DNA from 3 places in the Stenotrophomonas sp. 82F1 genome. Region 2 is predicted to be linked to each of the others. Evidence: predicted binding sites of a transcription regulator. Region 2 holds the regulator's gene; each other region holds the start of a gene.
What was found. The regulator HrcA, encoded in region 2, represses chaperone genes, less so after heat shock. The targets are predictions, from matches to a motif close to TTNGCACTCNNNNNNNNNGAGTGCNAA.

Region 1 (3,958 bases), on a different contig from region 2:
GTCTTCGTTGGCGCCCTTCAGGCCAGCCAGCGCGGAGACCGCACGGACCAGGGCAACGCCGCCGCCCGGAACCACGCCTTCTTCAACGGCCGCACGGGTAGCGTGCAGGGCGTCGTCGACGCGATCCTTCTTTTCCTTCATTTCGATTTCGGTCGACGCGCCGACCTTGATCACTGCAACGCCACCGGCCAGCTTGGCCACGCGCTCCTGCAGCTTCTCGCGGTCGTAGTCCGAGGAGGTGTCTTCGATCTGGGTCTTGATCTGCGCAACGCGCGAATCGACCGCAGCCTTGTCACCCACGCCATCGATGATGGTGGTGTTTTCCTTGGAAACCTGCACCTTCTTGGCGCGGCCCAGGTCCTTGATGGTGGCCTTTTCCAGCGACAGGCCGACTTCCTCGGAGATCACGGTGCCGCCGGTCAGCACGGCCATGTCTTCCAGCATCGCCTTGCGACGGTCGCCGAAGCCCGGCGCCTTGACGGCCACGACCTTGACGATGCCGCGGATGGTGTTGACCACCAGGGTCGCCAGCGCTTCGCCTTCGACTTCCTCGGCAACGATCAGCAGCGGCTTGCCGGCCTTGGCGACGCCTTCCAGCACCGGCAGCAGGTCACGGACGTTGGAGATCTTCTTGTCGTGCAGCAGGATGTACGGGTCATCCAGGTCAGCGGTCTGCGACTGCTGGTTGTTGATGAAGTACGGGGACAGGTAGCCGCGGTCGAACTGCATGCCCTTGACCACGTCCAGCTCGTTGTCCAGGCCCGAGCCTTCTTCAACGGTGATCACGCCTTCCTTGCCGACTTCCTTCATCGCGTTGGCGATGATCTGGCCGATCGACTCGTCCGAGTTGGCCGAGATCGTGCCGACCTGGGCAATGGCCTTGTCGTCAGCGGTCGGCTTGGAGATGTTCTTCAGCTCGGCGACGGCGGCCACGACGGCCTTGTCGATACCGCGCTTGAGGTCCATCGGGTTCATGCCGGCAGCAACGGCCTTGGCGCCTTCGCGGATCAGGGCCTGGGCCAGCACGGTGGCGGTGGTGGTGCCGTCGCCGGCGTCGTCGTTGGTACGCGACGCGACTTCCTTCACCATCTGCGCGCCCATGTTCTCGAACTTGTCAGCCAGTTCGATTTCCTTGGCGACGGACACGCCGTCCTTGGTGATGGTCGGGGCGCCGAAGCTCTTCTCGAGCACGACGTTGCGGCCCTTCGGGCCCAGGGTGGCCTTGACGGCATTGGCGAGAACGTTGACGCCGCGCACCATGCGCGAACGGGCGTCTTCACCGAAACGAATATCCTTGGCAGCCATTGCAGTTACCTCATTGGTAGCGCCGGGCCATGCCCGGCGGCTGGGTGTTTGGAATCAGGGGATGAAGCAGGTCGCGCCGACGCTCAGCCGATGACGGCGAGCACGTCGTCTTCGCGCAGGACCTTGTACTCGACGCCTTCGCTCTTGTAGGAGCTGCCGGCGTACTGGCCGTAGATGACCTTGTCACCGACCTTCAGCGACGGCGCGCGCACGGTGCCGTTGTCCAGCGGCTTGCCCGGGCCCACGGCCACGACTTCACCCTTGGTGGACTTTTCCTTGGCGGAGTCCGGGATCAGGATGCCACCGGCGGAAACTTCGTCGGCTTCGATCGGCTTGACCACAACGCGGTCGTGCAGCGGCTTGATGCTCATGTGGGACCTCTTAAGTTATTGATTGGTCTGAAAAAGTCCGGCGATGTTAGCACTCGCACCAGGCGACTGCCAGCAACGCGCGTGAAAAAGCCCGACAGGTCGGGAGCACGACAGAGATGGAGACCTCCGGAGGCCTTTCAAGGCCCGCCGCCGAAATTTTTCTGCGGAGACCCGGCGGCGCTCCATTCCTGCGCGGACGCCTTTATAGGGATGCGACGCGGCAAGCCAAGGGGGAAATCGCGGGCATTTGGTGACCGCCGTCTCACTGTCAGATATCTGGCGTTCATTTACGACAAAGTGTCACCAGATCGGCTTTAGGGTGGCCCGGCATTCCCAATCACAAGGAGTAGTCGATGCGATTGCTGTCCCCGCTCGCCGCCGCCTGCCTGCTGGCACTGGCTGCCGCGCCGGCCCAGGCCGAGGTCTTCATCAACGAACTGCACTACGACGACAGCACCGCTGCCGGTGACGTCGGCGAAGCCATCGAAGTGGTCGCCACCGCCGGCGAGGACCTGTCCGGCTACCGCCTGTACCTCTACAACGGCAGCAATCCGTCGGCCGCCACGGTCTACGCCAACAACGCGGTACCGGCGGGAACCGCCGCCAGCTGCGGCAGCGCCACCCTGGCCGTGGTCACCTACCCCACCAACGGCCTGCAGAACGGCCCCAACGACGGCATCGCCCTGGTCGACGCCAGTGGCAAGGTGGTCCAGTTCCTCAGCTACGAGGGCGCGATCACCGCCTCCGGTGGCCCCGCCGCCGGCATGACCAGCCAGAACATTCCGGTTGCCGAAACCAACAGCACCGCGGCGGGCACCTCGCTGCAGCTGACCGGCAGCGGCAGCCAGTACGCGCACTTCACCTGGGCCGAATCGGCCAGGCAGACCTTCGGCAGCTGCAACAACAACCAGACCTTCAGCGGCGGTGGCACCCCGGGCCCGAACACGCCGCCGTCGGTGTCCACCACCACGCCGGCACAGGGCAGCAGCACCTTCCCGGCCGCCGCCGACCTGGAAGTGGTGTTCAGCGAGACGGTCAACCTCGCCAGCGGCGCCTTCGCACTGACCTGCGGCACTTCCGGCAGCGTGCCGCTGACCTGGCCGGCCAGCGGCAAGAGCGTGAAGCTGTCGACCAACACCGCGCTGGTCGCCGGTGAAGCCTGCCGCTTCGACATCCGTGCCGCACGCATCACCGATGCGCAGGGTGCCCGCCCGGCGACCGACAGCCGCATCGCTTTCACCGTGGCCACCACCACCGGCAACCCGGACCCGGGCAATCCCGGCGGGCCGGCGGGCTACTACTCGAAGGTCAACACCAGCAGCCCCAGCCAGCTGCGCTGCTCGCTGCACGCCACCATCAAGGGCCACACCGCGTATCCGTACAGCGGCTCGGGCACCAGCACCTGGACCATCCTGGAGATCGCCGACGAAGATCCGAACAACAGCGGCCGGATCCTCGATGCCTATCGCAACCGCAGCTACACCAAGGTGACCGACCGTGCCGGCAGCGGCGGTGGCCTGAAGTACAACCGCGAGCACACCTGGCCCAATTCGCTGGGCTTTGCCAGCACCACCGGCGACAAGGGCCTGCCGTACGCGCCCTACACCGACACCCACATGCTGTACCTGACCGACGCACAGTGGAACGCCGACCGCGGCAACAAGCCGTTCGGCAAGTGCGATGCCAACTGTGGCGAGCGTGCCACCGAGGCCAACAACGGCCACGGCGGCGGCAGCGGTGGTTACCCGGGCAATTCGAACTGGGTGCGCACGCCGGATGGCAATGCCGGTACCTTCGAGGTGTGGGGCCATCGCAAGGGCGACATGGCACGTGCGGTGATGTACATGGCCATCCGCTATGAAGGGGGCAAGGATGCGGCCACCGGCCAGTCCGAACCGGACCTGGAACTGACCGACGACCGCAGCAAGATCGTCAAGACCAGCAGTTCGCCGGCCTACATGGGGCTGCTGTCGACCCTGATCGACTGGCACCTGTCCGATCCGCCGGATGCCGCCGAGCAGGCGCGCAATGACGTGATCTACTCGTTCCAGGGCAACCGCAACCCGTTCATCGACCACCCCGAGTGGGCCACCCCGGCCCTGTTCACCTCGGCCAAGCCGGCCACCTGCCAGCTGGCCAACTGACCGCGCAACGCTGCGGTCCACTGCCGTCGCCGGGCCCTGCCCCGGCGACGGCCCTATACTCGACGGTCATGTCGAACGTCGATCCCGTCCTGCTGCTGTTGACCACCTGCCCGGACCGGGCCAGTGCCGAGCGCATCG
Region 2 (3,958 bases):
GGCCAGATCGTGCAGGCGGCCCAGACGGCGCTCATTCTCCTCGAACTGGTCCGGATCGGCGTCCAGGTCGTCATGCACCCGGTCGAGCAGGGCCAGGGCTTCGTGCAGCTGGATGGAGGCGCTGTCGATCAAGGCATCGACATCGCCCAGGCGCGGGTCATGTTCGGCCACCCTGGCCAGTTCATGCCGCACCTGCTGCAGCAGATCGAGCGCCGAGTGGCCTTCGTCGCCGTTGAGCTGGTCCGAAGCTGCCTGGCAGGCGGCCAACAAGGCGCTGGCGTGCGCCTGACGGCGATGGCTGGCGCCGAGCGCGGTGATCGACTCCGGTTCCAGATCCTCACGGTCCAGTTCGCGCAGCTGGTGTTCGAGGAAGCCGATGCGGTCACTCACATCGCCCTGTTGCGACAGTGCCAGGGATTCATCGACCAGCGCCTGCCAGGTGGCGGCAGCACGGCGCACCTGGCGGCGTTCGCTTTCGTTGCGGGCATAGGCGTCCAGCAGGGCCAGCTGCGACGGACGCGTCAGCAGGGCCTGCTGCTCGTGCTGGCCATGGATCTCCACCAGCAGGCCGGCCAGGTCGGCCAGTTGCGCCAGCGTGACCGGGCGGCCGTTGATCCACGAGCGTGAGCCGCCGTCGGCGCGGATCACGCGGCGCAGCTGGCATTGGTCGTCGTCGTCCAGCTCGTTGCTGGCCAGCCACTGGCGGGCGGCCTGCAGCTGGTCCAGCGCGAACTCGGCCGACAGTTCGGCCCGGGCCGCGCCGTGGCGGACCACGCCGCTGTCGGCGCGCAGGCCGGACAGGAAGCCCAGCGCGTCGACCATCAGCGACTTGCCCGCGCCGGTCTCGCCTGAAACCACGGTCATGCCCGGCCCGAACTCCAGTTCGGTGGCGCGGACGACGGCGAAATCCTTGATTGAAAGATGTCTGAGCATGGGTAAGGGGGTGTCTGCAGCCGCGCAACGCTAGCACGCGCGGCGGGGTCGTCCAATGACTTGCCAAGGGGATGCGTCGCCATTATCTAATGTCCCTGTCTCACAGGTTGATTCCATGCACGGTTCTCCCGACCAACTTGCCCCGCGCGCGCGGCACCTGCTGCGCACGCTGATCGCGCGCTACATCCAGGACGGCGAACCCGTGGGCTCGCAGACGCTGGCGCGCGTGGCCGGCCTGGAGGTCAGCCCGGCCACCATCCGCAACATCCTTGGCGACCTGGAAGACCTGGGCCTGCTGGCCTCGCCGCACACCTCGGCGGGCCGGATTCCGACCGCGCATGGCTACCGGGTGTTCGTCGACAGCCTGCTGCAGATGCAGCCGCCGGGCGAGGGTGAACTGGCCCGGCTGCGTCAGGAGCTGGCCGGAGGCGGCAGTACCCAGGCCCTGCTCGGCAGCGCCTCGGAGCTGCTGTCGGCGATGAGTCATTTCGTTGGCGTGGTCAGCGCCCCGCGCCGCGAGCAGTTCGCCTTCCGCCAGATCGATTTCGTGGCGCTGGACGGGCGCCGGGTGCTGGCGATCCTGGTGTTTGCCGACAACGAGGTGCAGAACCGGGTGATCGAGACCCGCCAGGACTTCGCGCCGGGGCAGCTGGAGCAGGTGGCCAACTACCTCAATGCCCACTTCGCCGGGCTGCCACTGGCCGAGATCCGCACCCGCCTGCTGCTGGAGCTGCGCGACGCGCGGTCCGAGCTGGAACAGGTGCTGGCGCACAGCATCGAGCTGGCCGAGCAGGCCCTGCAGCCGCCGGCCGACGACATGCTGGTGGCCGGCCAGACCCGCCTGATGGGGGTGCAGGACCTGTCCGACCTGGAGCGCCTGCGCGAACTGTTCGAGCTGTTCTCCAGCAAGCGCGAGATCCTGCAGCTGCTGGAGCGGACCATCCAGGCCCCCGGCGTGCGCATCTTCATCGGCGAAGAAACCGGCGTGGTGCCCCTGCAGGGCGTCTCGCTGGTCACCGCGCCGTACACCGCCAATGGCCAGGTACTGGGCGTGCTGGGCGTGATCGGGCCGAAACGGATGGCCTACGACCGCATGATCCCGCTGGTCCAGGCCACCGCTGATGTGCTCGGTGCGGCCTTTTCGCCCGGCGGGCGAACTCCGGGTGCATCGGACGCTTGAAACGCAGCATCCCGCCCACACTAGGGTGGGTGGAGGCGGAGAGTGACCGCCAGGGACCCAGACATGAATCAAGATCAGCCAGACATCGCCGCCCAGCAGGCCGCCGCCGACGCAGCTGCCGCCGAGGGCGTCAACGAACAGATCGAACAGCTCCGTGCCGAAGTGGAGCAGGTCAAGGCCGAAGCGCTGCGAGAGCGCGCCGACCTGGACAACCAGCGCAAGCGCGTGGCCCGCGACATCGAGCAGGCGCGCAAGTTCGCCAACGAGAAGCTGCTGGGCGAGCTGCTGCCGGTATTCGACAGCCTCGATGCCGGCCTCAAGGCTGCCGGCGACGATGCCCATCCGCTTCGCGAAGGCCTGGAGCTGACCTACAAGCAGCTGCTGAAGGTTGCTGGTGACAACGGCCTGGTGCTGCTGGACCCGACCGGCCAGCCGTTCAACCCGGAACACCACCAGGCGATCAGCCAGGTCGCCGCCCCCGGCGCCGCCCCGGGCAGCGTGGTGACCGTGTTCCAGAAGGGTTACCTGCTCAACGAGCGCCTGCTGCGACCGGCGCTGGTGGTGGTTGCCGCCGATTGACCCCGCGCGCCGGGCCCGGCCTGGCGAGGGTGTCCGCGCCCCGGACGGGGCATCGGCACGACCGACGCTGAACGTGTTGGGCGAACGGAAACACAGCGTTCGAGGGGTGGCTTGAATGTTCCACGAGCCTCCCCCACATCCCATTCATCCACCGGCCGAACGGCCGGACTGACAAAAACAACATCCTTCAAGGAGTCTCCCCCATGGGCAAGATCATTGGTATCGACCTCGGCACCACCAACTCGTGCGTGGCGATCATGGACGGCGGCAAGGCCCGCGTCATCGAAAATTCGGAAGGCGACCGCACCACCCCGTCGATCGTCGCCTACACCAAGGACGGCGAAGTCCTGGTCGGTGCCTCGGCCAAGCGCCAGGCCGTGACCAACCCGAAGAACACCTTCTACGCGGTGAAGCGCCTGATCGGCCGCAAGTTCACCGACGCCGAAGTGCAGAAGGACATCGCGCACGTCCCGTACAGCATCCTGGCCCATGACAATGGCGATGCCTGGGTGGCCACCAGCGATGCCAAGAAGATGGCGCCGCAGGAAATCTCGGCCAAGGTGCTGGAGAAGATGAAGAAGACCGCCGAGGACTTCCTCGGTGAGAAGGTCACCGAAGCGGTCATCACCGTGCCGGCCTACTTCAACGACAGCCAGCGCCAGGCGACCAAGGACGCCGGCCGCATCGCCGGCCTGGACGTCAAGCGCATCATCAACGAGCCGACTGCGGCCGCGCTGGCCTATGGCCTGGACAAGGGCGACAACAAGGATCGCAAGATCGTTGTGTACGACCTGGGCGGCGGCACCTTCGACGTCTCGGTGATCGAGATCGCCAACGTCGACGGCGAGAAGCAGTTCGAAGTGCTGGCCACCAACGGCGACACCTTCCTGGGTGGCGAAGACTTCGACAACCGCGTCATCGAGTACCTGGTTGAAGAGTTCAACAAGGACCAGGGCATCGACCTGCGCAAGGATCCGCTGGCCCTGCAGCGCCTGAAGGATGCTGCCGAGCGCGCCAAGATCGAACTGTCCAGCGCCCAGCAGACCGAAGTGAACCTGCCGTACGTCACCGCTGACGCGTCGGGTCCGAAGCACCTGAACATCAAGCTGACCCGCGCCAAGCTGGAATCGCTGGTGGACGAGCTGATCAAGAAGTCGATCGAGCCGTGCCGCGTCGCGTTGAATGACGCCGGCCTGCGTTCGAGCGACATCAGCGAAGTGATCCTGGTCGGTGGCCAGACCCGCATGCCGAAGGTGCAGCAGGCGG
Region 3 (3,958 bases), on a different contig from region 2:
ATGCCCGGGTGATGCGCGAGGTGGTCAACCCGACCGTGCAGGGCATGATCGCCGATGGCATTCCGTTCACCGGCTTCCTCTACGCGGGCCTGATGATCGATGCCAGCGGTGCGCCGAAGGTGATCGAGTTCAATGTGCGTTTCGGCGACCCGGAAACGCAGCCGGTGATGCTGCGCCTGCAGTCGGACCTGGTGGAGCTGGTGGAAGCGGCGATCGATGGTCGCCTGGACCAGGTGGACGCGCAGTGGGATCCGCGCCCGTCGCTGGGCGTAGTGCTGGCCGCGAAGCCGTACCCGGAATCGCCGATCACCGGTGAGGTGATCTCCGGCCTGGATGAGGTGCCGGCAACGGCCAAGGTGTTCCATGCCGGCACGACGCTGGATGCGCAGGGCCAGGTGCTCAGCGCCGGCGGCCGCGTGCTGTGCGTGGCCGCACTGGGCGACAGCGTGCGCGACGCGCAGGCGAACGCGTATGCCGGCGTGGCCAAGGTGGGCTGGGCCAACGAGTTCCACCGCACCGACATCGGCTGGCGGGCGATCGCGCGCGAGGGTTGAGGTCCACGCGGCATCGGGACATCCACGCATGGCGTGGATCTACTGGATCTTGCCGCATCCACACATGGGGTGGATCTACGCTGCGATTCGTTCATGCAGGGTGTGCCCCGTGGTAGATCCACGCCATGCGTGGATGACAGCCCCACAAACAGAAAAGGCCCGGCAATGCCGGGCCTTTTCGTCACTCAAACGCCTCGCCGCCTTACGCGGTGAACAGCGCCTTCATCTTCTTCAGCGCGTTCGCTTCGACCTGGCGGATACGCTCGGCGGACACGCCGTACTCGTCCGCCAGTTCCTGCAGCGTCACCTTGCTGTCCGCATCCAGCCAGCGGCGGCGGATGATGTCGCGCGAACGCGCATCCAGTTCCGCCAGGCCTTCGCGCAGCAGCTGCATCTGGTTGTCTTCGCTGTCCTCGCGCTCGTAGGCCATCGACGGGTCCTCGTCATTGGCCACCAGATACGCAGCCGGCGACGGCGGCGCGTGGTCGTTGTCTTCATCGGTCGGCGCATCGAAACCGATATCGCGGCCGGACAGGCGCGATTCCATTTCCAGCACTTCGCGCTCGGACACGTTCAGGTCCTTGGCCACCGCGCTGACTTCGGCAGCGTTCATCCAGCCCAGCCGCTTCTTCGACTTGCGCAGGTTGAAGAACAGCTTGCGCTGTGCCTTGGTCGTGGCGACCTTGACGATGCGCCAGTTCTTCAGGATGAACTCGTGCATCTCGGCACGGATCCAATGCACGGCGAAGGACACCAGGCGCACGCCCATGTCGGGGTCGAAGCGCTTGACCGCCTTCATCAGGCCGATGTTGCCTTCCTGGATCAGGTCGCCCAGCGCAAGGCCATAGCCGTTGTAACCGCGGGCCACGTGCACCACGAAGCGCAGGTGCGAATGCACCAGCTCGCGGGCAGCGTCCAGATCATTGCCGTCGCGGAAGCGACGGGCCAGGTCCTGTTCGTTATCGACCGACAGCACCGGGATCTGGTGCACGGCACCGATGTAGGCGTCCAGCGAACCGAGCGCACTGGGAATCGGCAGATTGTTTGCCACAAGGGCAGTAGAGGTGTTCTGGCTCATAGGCACCCATCTTAGCAGTCTGGGATTTGGACTGCTAAAGGAGGAAAAAGTTCCAGCATCCCACTGATGAAACACTGGTCCCAAACAGAGCCCTACCGTAACGCGATTTGATGACAGTGGCGAGCGCGCTTTTCGGGATACACAATCCCTTGCAATTCAATCCCCTGGCCCGGAAAACACGGCCATTCCGAGTCAAAGGGAGCTGAACAGGCAGCGGTTTCGCCCCTCGATCGCCGGGCAGCGTTGCCCGCCGTTCAGCCCGATGGCGCCGGCGACGCCCGCGGCGGCAGCGACCAGTCGATCGGGGCCTGCCCGCAGCGCTGCAGGTACTCGTTGGCCATCGAGAAATGACGGCAGCCGAGGAAGCCACGGTGGGCCGACAGCGGCGACGGATGCGGCGATTTCAGCACGCGATGGCGGCCCGTATCGATGACCTTGCCCTTCTGCTGCGCATAGGCGCCCCAGAGCATGAACACCAGGCCCTCGCGCTCGCGGTTGAGCACGTCCACCACGTGATCGGTGAAGCCTTCCCAGCCGCGCCCCTGGTGGGCACCGGCCTTGCCCTCTTCCACCGTCAGCACCGCGTTGAGCAGCAGCACGCCGCGCTGTGCCCAGGGAATCAGGCAGCCATGATCGGGGCGCGGAATGGCCAGGTCGCCCTCGATCTCCTTGTAGATGTTCAACAGCGACGGCGGCACCGGCACGCCCGGCTGCACCGAGAAACTCAAGCCATGGGCCTGTCCACGGCCGTGGTACGGGTCCTGGCCGAGGATGACCACTTTCACCTGATCGAACGGGGTGGCATCGAACGCGGCGAAGATCTGCGGGCCGGGCGGGAACACCGCCGCACCGCTGGCCTTGCGCTGCCGCAGGAAGCTGGACAGCTCGCGCATCTGCGGCTGCAGCAGGTAATCGCCCACACGCTGTTTCCAGCTCGGTTCCAGCTGGATCGCCGGGGTGTCCACTACTTCATCGATCATCGCAACACGTCATCGCAACAGGGGTCCATCATTCAACCGGGCCAGCCGCAGCTGGAACAGCACCTTGGTGATCAGCAGCCGCTCTTCGATCGGCTTCAGCACCAGGTCGTTGGCGCCAGCCTGCAGCAGACCGGTCTGGTTGTGCGGATTGCCATCGCCGGTCATCACCAGCACCGGCAGCCGGCGCTTGCCGTAGCCGAAGTCCACGCGCACGCGCTGCACCACGTCGCGGCCGCTCAGCTCCCCCTTCAGGGTCACATCGGTCAGCACCAGATCGATGCGATGGCGGCTGCGCCCCAGCGATTCGGCGGTGAGCAGGGTAAACGCTTCTTCGGCGCTGACCACATGCATCACGTTGAGCTGCTGGCGCTCGAGCATGCGCTTGGTCGCCTCGGCCACCACCCGGCTGTCCTCGATGTAGAGGATGGTCGCGCCGGGAATGGTCTGCGGCTGCACGTAGCCGCGCACGAACGTCGCCAGGGCCTCGTGGCCCAGCGATTTGTCGAAGTAATCGGTGACGTACTCGGTGAAGCGGCGCTGCTCCAGGTGCTGCTGGGCGTCGCCGGAGACCACGATCACCGGCACATAGGCCTGCCCGGCGGCTTCGCGCACCATCCGTGCCAGCGCCAGGCCGTCGCCATCGCGCAGGGTCAACGAAGTGGTGACCAGATCGACCGGGCCCTGCGCCAGCGCATGCTGTGCGTCTTCGATGCTGTCGCAGCCGATCACCTCCACGCCCGGCAGATCACGCTGCAGGACGTCGGCGATCAGCTTGCGCACCAGCTTGGAACCGTCAACCACCATCACCCGCGTCGCGGGCCCTTCAAGGTGCTTCAGCGCTTGCGGTTGCATGCCGGTCTCAGGTGTCGGTCGGGCGGGTCTGGCGGAGGAAGTGGCCGGTCACCAGCCATGCACCGAGCCAGCCCAGCAGCAAGGTGCCGAGCAATACCAGGCTGCCATGCAGCAGGTCCAGCCCATGCAGCACGAACGGGCTGCCATAGCTGCGCGACAGTTCGGCCAGCGGCGCGCGCAGGGCGGCACCGGCAATACCGATCAGGCCCAGCGCGACCGCGCCGGCGCCCAGGCCATACCAGGCGCCCAGGTACAGGAACGGGCGGCGGATGAAGCCATCGCTGGCGCCGAGCAGCTGCAGCACGCCGATTTCCTCGCGGCGGGCCTGGATGTCCAGGCGCACGGTGTTGCCGACCACCAGCGCCGCACCGGCGCCGAGCAGCACCGACAACACCTGCACCAGCCGCGCGCCGAACGCGAGCCACGCGTCCAGGCGCTGGCGCCACAACGCGTCATGCTGGACCAGGTCCGCCCCGGGCAGGCTTTCCAGCGCG

Region 1: the regulator HrcA is predicted to act here: its motif matches at 1,723-1,749, upstream of AC13GI_RS12265 (co-chaperone GroES).
Region 3: the regulator HrcA is predicted to act here: its motif matches at 1,644-1,670, upstream of rpoH (RNA polymerase sigma factor RpoH).

The regions. Positions count from the first base shown of each region.
Region 1 covers NZ_JBSPUD010000011.1:3,613-7,570, reverse strand. Annotated here, with positions in the region: gene groL (chaperonin GroEL) at 1-1,305, opposite strand, end outside; gene AC13GI_RS12265 (co-chaperone GroES) at 1,389-1,676, opposite strand; gene AC13GI_RS12260 (endonuclease) at 2,030-3,820, shown strand; gene cutA (divalent-cation tolerance protein CutA) at 3,889-3,958, shown strand, end outside.
Region 2 covers NZ_JBSPUD010000016.1:82,811-86,768, forward strand. Annotated here, with positions in the region: gene recN (DNA repair protein RecN) at 1-933, opposite strand, end outside; gene hrcA (heat-inducible transcriptional repressor HrcA) at 1,049-2,113, shown strand; gene grpE (nucleotide exchange factor GrpE) at 2,177-2,692, shown strand; gene dnaK (molecular chaperone DnaK) at 2,896-3,958, shown strand, end outside.
Region 3 covers NZ_JBSPUD010000019.1:63,161-67,118, reverse strand. Annotated here, with positions in the region: gene purD (phosphoribosylamine--glycine ligase) at 1-554, shown strand, start outside; gene rpoH (RNA polymerase sigma factor RpoH) at 757-1,632, opposite strand; gene ung (uracil-DNA glycosylase) at 1,887-2,612, opposite strand; gene AC13GI_RS16660 (response regulator) at 2,622-3,464, opposite strand; gene ftsX (permease-like cell division protein FtsX) at 3,472-3,958, opposite strand, start outside.